2 regions of the Paenibacillus sp. FSL E2-0190 genome follow, and region 1 is predicted to be linked to the other one. Evidence: a T-box and tRNA genes for the amino acid it is inferred to sense, from the RefSeq annotation. Region 1 holds a T-box; the other holds one or more tRNA genes.

Region 1 (4,935 bases):
TTGCTCCAGTCGCTCCTGCTTCACCCGTTGCTCCGGTTGCCCCAGCTACTCCCGTTGCTCCGGTTACACCAGCTACTCCAGTCGCTCCCGTTGCTCCAGCTACTCCCGTTGCTCCGGTCACCCCTGTTTCACCCGTTGCTCCGGTTACACCAGCTACTCCTGTTGCTCCCGTTGCTCCTGCTACTCCAGTCGCTCCGGTTACTCCTGTTTCACCCGTTGCTCCGGTTACACCAGCTACTCCTGTTGCCCCCGTTGCTCCTGCTACTCCAGTCGCTCCGGTTACTCCTGTTTCACCCGTTGCTCCGGTTACACCAGCTACTCCTGTTGCCCCCGTTGCTCCTGCTACTCCAGTCGCTCCGGTTACTCCTGTTTCACCCGTTGCTCCGGTTACACCAGCTACTCCTGTTGCTCCGGTTGCCCCAGCTACTCCCGTTGCTCCAGTCGCTCCAGCTTCACCCGTTGCTCCGGTTGCCCCAGCTACTCCCGTTGCTCCGGTTGCTCCAGCTACTCCTGTCGCTCCGGTTGCTCCGGTCGCTCCAGTCGCCCGTTTGCTCCTGTAGCTCCAGTCTCTCCTGCTCCAGTCGCTCCCGTTGCTCCGTCTGCTCCCGTTGCTCCTGTTGCACCTGTAGCTCCATCTGCTCCTGTTGCCCCAGTCTCTCCTGCTCCGGTCGCCCCGGTTGCTCCGTCTGCTCCCGTTGCACCCGTTGCTCCATCCGCTCCGGTTGCACCAGTCACTCCATCTGCTCCTGTTGCACCTGTTGCCCCTGTCTCTCCTGCTCCGGTCGCTCCTGTAGCACCCGTTGCTCCGTCAGCTCCCGTTGCACCAGTCGCCCCAGTTACTCCGTCTGCTCCTGTTGCCCCAGTCTCTCCTGCTCCGGTCGCCCCGGTTGCTCCGTCTACTCCCGTTGCACCCGTTGCTCCATCCGCTCCGGTTGCACCAGTCGCCCCCGTTGCACCAGTTACTCCATCTGCTCCTGTTGCCCCAGTCTCTCCTGCTCCGGTCGCTCCCGTTGCTCCTGTTGCTCCATCCGCTCCGGTTGCACCAGTCGCCCCCGTTGCACCAGTTACTCCGTTTGCTCCTGTAGCTCCAGTCTCTCCTGCTCCAGTCGCTCCCGTTGCTCCGTCTGCTCCCGTTGCTCCTGTTGCACCTGTAGCTCCATCTGCTCCTGTTGCCCCAGTCTCTCCTGCTCCGGTCGCCCCGGTTGCTCCGTCTGCTCCCGTTGCACCCGTTGCTCCATCCGCTCCTGTTGCCCCAGTCTCTCCTGCTCCAGTCGCTCCCGTTGCTCCGTCTGCTCCCGTTGCTCCTGTTGCACCTGTAGCTCCATCTGCTCCTGTTGCCCCAGTCTCTCCTGCTCCGGTCGCCCCGGTTGCTCCGTCTGCTCCCGTTGCACCCGTTGCTCCATCCGCTCCCGTTGCACCAGTCACTCCATCTGCACCTGTTGCACCTGTCTCTCCTGCTCCGGTCGCTCCTGTTGCACCCGTTGCTCCATCGGCTCCTGTTGCACCTGTAGCTCCATCGGCTCCTGTCGCCCCAGTCTCTCCTGCTCCGGTCGCTCCTGTTGCACCCGTTGCTCCATCGGCTCCTGTTGCACCTGTAGCTCCATCGGCACCTGTTGCCCCAGTCTCTCCTGCTCCAGTCGCTCCAGTTGCTCCATCCGCTCCCGTTGCACCAGTCGCCCCAGTCACTCCATCTGCACCAGTAGCTCCAGTCTCTCCTGCGCCGGTCGCTCCCGTTGCTCCTGTTGCTCCATCCGCTCCCGTTGCACCAGTCGCCCCGGTCGCGCCAGTTATTCCTTGCGTTACACCAAGCAATTCTGCATGTACAAGTCGATGGGCAGTCACAATCTGGCCAACGCTATTTTTTCCCCATACTGAGATTTGAATCGGATCATCTACCAGACTTGTAGTTGTAAAAATAAATTCGAACGCATCAAAATCGCCATAATAATCACGTGTTATAACTTCATTAGGTGCTACATTTATCAGCTCGCTTACATATAAAGTTCTTGTCCCATCCATATAGTATCCTTGAACAAGAGCCATTGATGAATCAATGTCACTTCGGTTATCAATTTTGACAGTAACATGCTGAGTAGGTCTTACACCCCCTACCATACTATTGTCTATCGGTCCGGTAGATAAATAACTCAATTTCTCATCACTCCTTTAACGTTAACTGTGTCACAAAAATAATTATTAAATTAATACTGCCTGCTTCTCCCACGCAACTATGCGATGAGGATCTACCAATGCCCCCGAGTTCTGTTTTCCCCAGACTGAAATCCCAACCTCTGCTTCAACTGCTTCTACTGTTGTAAACACAAATTCAAATGCGTCCAAGTCGGCAAAATAGTTCTTAGTTAAAACTTGATTAGGTGCTAGATTTACTGTTTCATTCACATACATCGTTCTTGATCCGTTAAGAAGGAAACCTTGAATAACTAGATTATAAGGATTAAGAGAATCCCGATTAACTACTTTTACGGTTACCAGTTGCGACGGTCTGACCCCTAGGATCGGGCTGTTATCTATAGGTCCAGTAGAAAAAATAGCCATGTTTTATTCACTCCTCCCTTCCACTACAAATTGAAAGATTAGTGGCTCCGTATAGTAATATTCCTTGGCTTGAGTTAGCGTGTGGACTGTTGTGCAAAGGAACAGCTAGTCCTATAACAAGACAGCCTTCTTTTTCCAAATTTATAATCTACTAAACTGATAATCTAACAACAAAGAGCAACCAAGATTGTTAAGAAGCTAACCACTATTGCTTTTTATGAAATATTAGGTATACTGGTAAAAATTAATTAAGCATCGATGAGCGGGAGAGTAATTAACGAGATCTAGTCCTCAGCGAACCGGGAGAGTGTAAGCCGGTACAGATCCCTTTAATGAAGCGCACCCGTGAGATGGACTTCTGAACCTTAGTAGGAAGTCCCGGCTGAAGGCCGTTATCCCGTAAGGTGGCTGAACAACTTGTTCAGCAACGAGAGTGGTACCGCGAGCGCTAAAGCCCTCGTCTCTTTTGAGACGAGGGCTTTTTTGTATTTTCAAAGGAGGGTATACCATGTTAAATCAAATCATCAAAGACGGAATCGAGCACAGTGTACAACGTGTATTCAATACCTTAGGAGCTGACTATCCAGAGGACATTGCCATTCTGATCGAACAGCCAGCAAATCTAGAACATGGTGATTATTCATGCAATATCGCTATGCAGCTAGCCAAAACTTTACGAAAATCCCCAATGGTCATAGCAGAATTAGTGAAAGCAGAACTTCAATTCCAAGGGCGCTTCGCCGGTCTTTTACAAAAAGTTGAAGTCGCTGCTCCCGGATTTATCAATTTGTATATGAATTGGCAAAGCTGGGCTGAACATTCCTTTGAACTGCCTGCCAGCACTGGCGAAAAAGTCATCATCGAGCACACTTCTATCAACCCCAACAAAGCCGCTCACGTAGGTCATCTAAGAAACGCCTGTATCGGCGATACTCTAGTCAGAATTATGAAAAGAACTGGGTATAACGTAGAGGTCCATAACTACATTGATGATCTCGGCAATCAGCTGGCGGATACAGTTGTTGGATTATTAAATATACCTTTAGAAGGGGAACACCAACGTTTCGGTGATTTTTGCTGGGATCTTTATGCCAAAGTGAACAAAGAATATGCGCTGAACCCAGAGATGACACACAAGCGCACTGATATACTCCACTCACTTGAACTAGGGGGCGGTAACGAAGCCTGGCTGGGCAACCTTGTAGCTGAACGCATCGTTAGAGAGCATGTAGAGGAAATGAAACATTTTGGGATTTATTATGATTTGCTGGTATGGGAGAGCAGTATTTTAAAAGAGGGATTTTGGGCAGCCGCAGCTGAGCTACTGAAGCAGACAGCCGTTTTTGTACAAGAGACTGAAGGTAAACTCGCAGGCTGCTGGGTGCTGAAGCAAGGAACAGAGGCTAACATTGGAGCGGATTCAGAGGAGCATCAGCTCGATAAGGTGCTGGTGCGTTCGAATGGGATTTTAACGTATACAGCCAAAGATATTGCCTATCATCTCTGGAAATTTGGTCTTTTGACCAAAGATTTTTCCTATAGCGAATTCTCGTCCGGTTTATGGACAACTGGATTAACTGGAACCCAAGAATCTTATGGGCAGGCGGACAGAGTCATCAATGTGATCGATTACAGACAGGAATATCCACAACAGATGGTTAAGCAAGCCTTAGGGGCACTAGGTTATAACGAGCAAGCAGACAAACTCCATCATGTGAGCTATGGTGTTGTATCTCTTAGTCCCGCTTCGGCGGCCGAGCTGGGTATAGATATTTCAGAAGGCAAATCTTCTTATGCTATGTCCGGACGTCAGGGAATCGGGATTAAGTTAAGCGATCTGGTGGAGCTTATGGAACAGAACATTGAGCACTCACGTTCCGATAAAGACGGCCTCTCCAGCCGATTGATTGCCACTGCTGCGATTCGCTACTATCTGCTACGGTTTAATTTAGGAACGGAAATCGTGTTTGATTTCAAACAGGCTACCGAAATATCCGGCAATACCGGAGTTTATCTGATGTATACTTTTGCGCGTGCGACAAGCGTTTTGAGTAAAGCTACGATCCCAATCCTTACAGCTGCCGCACAGCTTCAGTTCCCTTCCGAATTGGAAAAAGCAGAGCTTGCGCTGCTAAGACAGCTAAGCCTCTGGCCCGAGATATTACATTCAGCAAGTATAGAGTTAACGCCAAATACGCTCTGCACTTACGCACATACCTTAGCTACACTGTTCAACAACTTCTATTCTGCATGTCCGATTCTAAAAGGCGATCCAGCTACGATCGAATTCCGCCTCTGGCTCACTTCAAGATTCAAGGACATCTTGGGAGATGTGCTCGAAGTGCTTGGGTTACCGACACCGAGCCGAATGTAAAAAAC
Region 2 (4,935 bases), 1.5 Mb from region 1:
GCTTGGGTCAAGTGATCACGGTCAGCCAAAATGATGGCGATATCACTCCGGTTTATTTTGAACAGAATCTAAAAATGAATATGGCTGCAGCAGATGCTGGTGCAAGCACATCCGTGCAACCCGGAGTAGTTAAAGTTACAACTCAGCTGAGCGTAATGTATGAATTGAAATAGTATCAGAACAAGGTGAATGCAGAGAGGAGAGGTGATCTTCCACTAGTAATAGTGGGGGGCGCCTCTTTTTTTGTGTAAGTTCTCTACGATTCTGTTTAATAAATTGGAAAGGAGAGGAAAAATAAGATGATGAATATTATTTCAAAAGAATCAGCGCGCAAATGGGGCATAGGTCTGATGTCAGCAGGTTTATTGTTTGTTGGAGGCCTGCTGCCCAGCGAAACGGGTTATGCAGCAGCTAGTAAAACGGAGAATAAAGCTATTGATTCGCGTATCGTTTTAAAGGCAAACGGGATAAATTCGTTGCAGGAAGGTATTTTGAAGGAAGGACTGGCCTGGATTCCCCTAACTTTTATGCGAGATGTGTTGGGATTACCGCTTGTGTATGATAAGAAGGAAAATGCGTACATGATTGGAAAAGGATCGGCCAAGGCTAAGTTGATGTTATCCAGCTACGGTACTTCTGTTTGGGTGAACAACTATTTCATTCGAGAGTATGAAGGGAAGTTAATTAATAATCGCCTCTATGTTCCATCAGGATTGTTAAATGATTATATGGGTTATAAGGTAGATTGGAGTCGGGCCGCCAGTAGGCTGAATGTGGTGAACAGACCGCAGAACGCGCTGACGGTAACCACGGAAACTTATGCTAAAGATCGGGCAGAAGCTTATATTCAGCTTGATTATCCGAAGATCAGTGGATTGGGCAACTCCAGTGCGCAACAAGCTATTAATAATACTTTGAAGGAAAGTGTTATGAAATTCGCGGCGGGTGCAGAACAGGATATCTCCGATCGAGATGGAGCAGAGCCCAAATACACCTATGATTCAGGTTATGTAGTGACCTACAATCAGAATGGTGTGATCAGCATAGTGATGCATCAGTATAGTGATACGGGCGGCGCCCATGGAATGACTAACCGTGAAGCCTTCACCTTCTCGCTTAAGGATGGTAAACGTCTACTGTTGGGCGACCTGTTTGGAGCTAATCCAAACTACAAAAAACAGCTGAATGCAAAGCTGAGCAAGCTGCTGAAGGCAGAGGATAGTTATTTGGGAGGATTCAACGGATTGAATACGGAGAAATATTTCTATCTGAAGGACGACAAGGTTGTTCTGTTCTTCCAATTATATGAGTACACAGCGTATGCTGCAGGCTTCCCTGAGTATACTTTTAGTTTCAAAGAGCTTTTGCCGGATGGCAGTAGCCCGTTTGCTGGCATAAAATAAATGGAAATGCTTCGTCTCCGCTAATGTCGGCACAAGACATCTTCCCCTTACCAGAGTTGTCTCTTGTTCATATGCTAAAGGGAGTAACTAGTTTATGAACGGGGGAGAGCTATGGGCTACCAATATACTGCAATTGGCGATTCCTTGACGACTGGATTTGGTGCTCTGCCAGGTAACGGTTTTGTTCCGGTTTACCGTAGAATGGCAGAAGGGAGACTGCGGACTACTGTAGCCTCTACGAATTTAGGCGTGAACGGAATGACTACTTCAGAGCTGGAGCAGCGGCTGCGCGGAAATTCCATGATGCGTGAAGCCGTTCGAGAAGCCGATATCATCACTGTGTCTATCGGTGGTAATGATTTGATTCACGCGGCCAAATCAGCAGCAAGACAGCAAGGCAACTTATCCGCAGAACTGCGCAGATCGCTTCAGGAATGCAAACAAAATTTCTCTGCAATTATGAATATCCTTATACAATTGAAGGCAAGGACGCGTAGACCTTTTATCATTAGAATTGTGGGATTATATAACCCCTATCCTCAGGTGGTTGGTGCGACAGAGTGGGTCAGGCAGTTTAATCAATACGCAGCACAGTACAGCAGCCGAGTATGTGGATTTGCTTCGATTTACAGTGAGTTCGCAGGAAATGAGAGAGGGCTGTTATCCATCGATCATTTGCATCCGAATGGCCGGGGTTATCGCGTAATTGCCGAGAAGCTGGATGCGCTAGGTTATGGCGGGCTGGCTTAATTGGATTTAGGTCTTCTATAAAATATAAAGAGGCTGTGCTCTAACCATAACGGATAGAGCACAGCCTCTTTATATTTTTACTTTATAGCTTACACACCGCTAGGCAATGTCTTCTCGATTACTTTATCTACGATACCGTATTCAGCCGCGTCTGCAGCAGTCATGAAGTAGTCGCGATCTGTATCCTTCTCAATACGTTCTAGAGGTTGACCCGTACGTTCTGCTAGAATACGGTTCAGCTTATCGCGCAATTTGAGGATGCGGCGGGCACGGATTTCAATGTCCGTTGCTTGACCTTGAGCACCACCCAGAGGCTGGTGGATCATGATCTCGCTGTTAGGCAGTGCGAAGCGTTTGCCTTTGGCGCCAGCGTTTAGCAGGAAAGCTCCCATGGAAGCTGCCATCCCCACACAGATGGTGGAAACGTCTGGTTTAATGTACTGCATTGTATCAAAAATAGCCATACCTGCAGTAATGGAACCGCCTGGGCTATTCACGTAAAGGTGAATGTCCTTGTCAGGATCTTCGGCAGCCAAGAACAGCATTTGTGCGATGATAGAATTGGCTACCACGTCATTAACCTCCGTTCCAAGGAAAATGATGCGGTCCTTCAGCAGGCGGGAATAGATGTCATAAGCGCGCTCGCCGCGGTTGCTCTGTTCTACTACCATAGGAATATAACTCACGTGGAAAACCTCCTTGATATTGGTTCTTCAAATGTATTCATTTTTACTCTTGCCGTATTACCCACATGATAAACAAATTCAAACAAAAAGTCAAAGAAAGTCAAACTTATATTCAAAAAAAAGAGCCGACAAGCGGCTCTTTGGTTAAGTAGTAGTATAGGCACTACTAAATTATGTGCAAAAATGAAATTAATGGCGCGCCCGCCAAGAATCGAACTTGGATCTCAGGCTTCGGAGGCCTACGTCATATCCATTGGACCACGGGCGCAACAAAAATGATTATAATACAATTTTTACACAATTGCAATGTAATATTAATACTGGACAAGCGCTCTAGGGACAGGCATCGGGCGCTATATCTTTTTCTGACCTTATTAATGTATAAGAAGACAAGCGCTTGAGAATTCTACTCTCGGAAGACTTGCGCTTCGAGCAATATTTGGTTAGAATATGGGTGGGACTTAAAAAGTTTACCCGGGACGTTTTGAGACCATGAACAAGGGAATAGAGGAAGACGAAGTTGCAGGAGTGAAAGTATGCGTAATTTATTAGATATCCAAAAGCAGCTTCTGCCTGATCTCATGGAAACCCTTAAGAGACGGTACACGATTCTTCATCAGATCATGCTGTCCGATATTATTGGGCGCAGAACGCTAGCCGCTTCGCTAGATATGACTGAGCGGGTACTGCGTGCCGAGACGGATCTTCTGAAATCGCAAGGGCTTATTGAGATCGAGAGTGTTGGCATGCGCATTAGCGCTGCTGGACGTAGACTGCTTGATTTGCTAGAGCCGGTTGTTAAGAGCCTATTTGGTCTGGATGAGCTGGAAGAGAAAATTCGAGCAACGTATGGTCTGGATAAAGTTATTGTAGTACCGGGTGATTGTGAGTCATCGCCGTTCACCAAACGAGAGCTTGGCCGAGCGGGTGCGAAAGCGCTGCTGAGTATACTTCGCGCAGATGATACAGTTGCCGTCACAGGTGGATCGACGCTTGCCGATATGGCTGATCAACTGGCACCGCCGTTGTCCCTTTCCTATAAGAACGCTTGGTTTGTTCCGGCGCGTGGAGGATTAGGAGAGAGTATGGAGATTCAAGCCAACACGATTGCCTCAACCATGGCAAAGCGGGTTGGAGCCAACTACCGGTTGTTGCATGTCCCTGATTTGCTTAGCGGGGATGCATACCAATCGCTGGCACTTGACTCTAATATTGGAGAGATTGTACAAACCATCCGTAGTTCGCGTATTATTGTACATGGGATTGGGGATGCCATTGAAATGACCCGCCGCCGCAAACTGGACGAGGCTACAGTCTCGGAAATCCAGGGTGAAGGGGCAGTGGCCGAATCTTTTGGCTATTATTTCAATGAAGAGGGTCAGGTTGTCCATACCATGCTTACGATGGGTCTACGTCTAGAAGATATTATTCGGACAGAGAAAGTCATCGGTATTGCAGGAGGCAAACCCAAGGCCAAAGCCATTCATGCCATGCTGCGTTTCGGGCAGGAGAATATTCTCGTCACGGACGAGGCTGCTGCAGTAGAAATAGGCAAGGAAATTGACAATCAACTACAGCTATCTTCGTAGTTTTTAGATTGCAGGCAATAACATACTTCTTGCATCATACTTAACATTGTTGTCATGACAGACCTCACCGTCTGTTTTGAATAAATAAAACGAATTCTAGGAGGAACTATTCAATGAGTGTAAAAGTTGGAATTAACGGTTTTGGACGTATTGGACGCCTTGCTTTCCGCCGTATTCAAAATGTAGAAGGTATCGAAGTGGTAGCAATCAACGACTTGACTGACGCTAAGATGCTTGCTCATTTGCTTAAATATGATACAACTCAAGGTAAATTCCAAGGTGATGTTGAAGTGCATGATGGCTTCTTCAAAGTCAATGGTAAAGAAGTTAAGGTTCTTGCTAACCGTAACCCTGAAGAATTGCCATGGGGCGACCTAGGCGTTGATATCGTACTTGAGTGCACAGGTTTCTTCACAACTAAAGAAGCAGCTGAAAAACACTTGAAAGGTGGAGCTAAGAAAGTAGTTATCTCCGCTCCAGCTACTGGCGACATGAAAACTGTCGTTT

The links. The T-box of region 1 lies ahead of argS (arginine--tRNA ligase). A T-box ahead of a tRNA ligase gene usually reads a tRNA of that ligase, here a tRNA-Arg.
Region 2: it encodes a tRNA-Arg, which carries the amino acid that the T-box ahead of argS (arginine--tRNA ligase) is inferred to sense. The anticodon was not compared.

The regions. Positions count from the first base shown of each region.
Region 1 covers NZ_CP150306.1:5,679,087-5,684,021, forward strand. Annotated here, with positions in the region: gene NST25_RS25005 (collagen-like protein) at 1-121, opposite strand, end outside; gene NST25_RS25010 (collagen-like protein) at 505-2,151, opposite strand; gene NST25_RS25015 (hypothetical protein) at 2,197-2,556, opposite strand; T-box leader at 2,806-3,024, shown strand; gene argS (arginine--tRNA ligase) at 3,065-4,930, shown strand.
Region 2 covers NZ_CP150306.1:182,431-187,365, forward strand. Annotated here, with positions in the region: gene NST25_RS00890 (SIMPL domain-containing protein) at 1-173, shown strand, start outside; gene NST25_RS00895 (DUF4163 domain-containing protein) at 300-1,403, shown strand; gene NST25_RS00900 (GDSL-type esterase/lipase family protein) at 1,515-2,153, shown strand; gene clpP (ATP-dependent Clp endopeptidase proteolytic subunit ClpP) at 2,243-2,839, opposite strand; tRNA gene NST25_RS00910 (tRNA-Arg) at 3,033-3,107, opposite strand; gene NST25_RS00915 (sugar-binding domain-containing protein) at 3,376-4,428, shown strand; gene gap (type I glyceraldehyde-3-phosphate dehydrogenase) at 4,542-4,935, shown strand, end outside.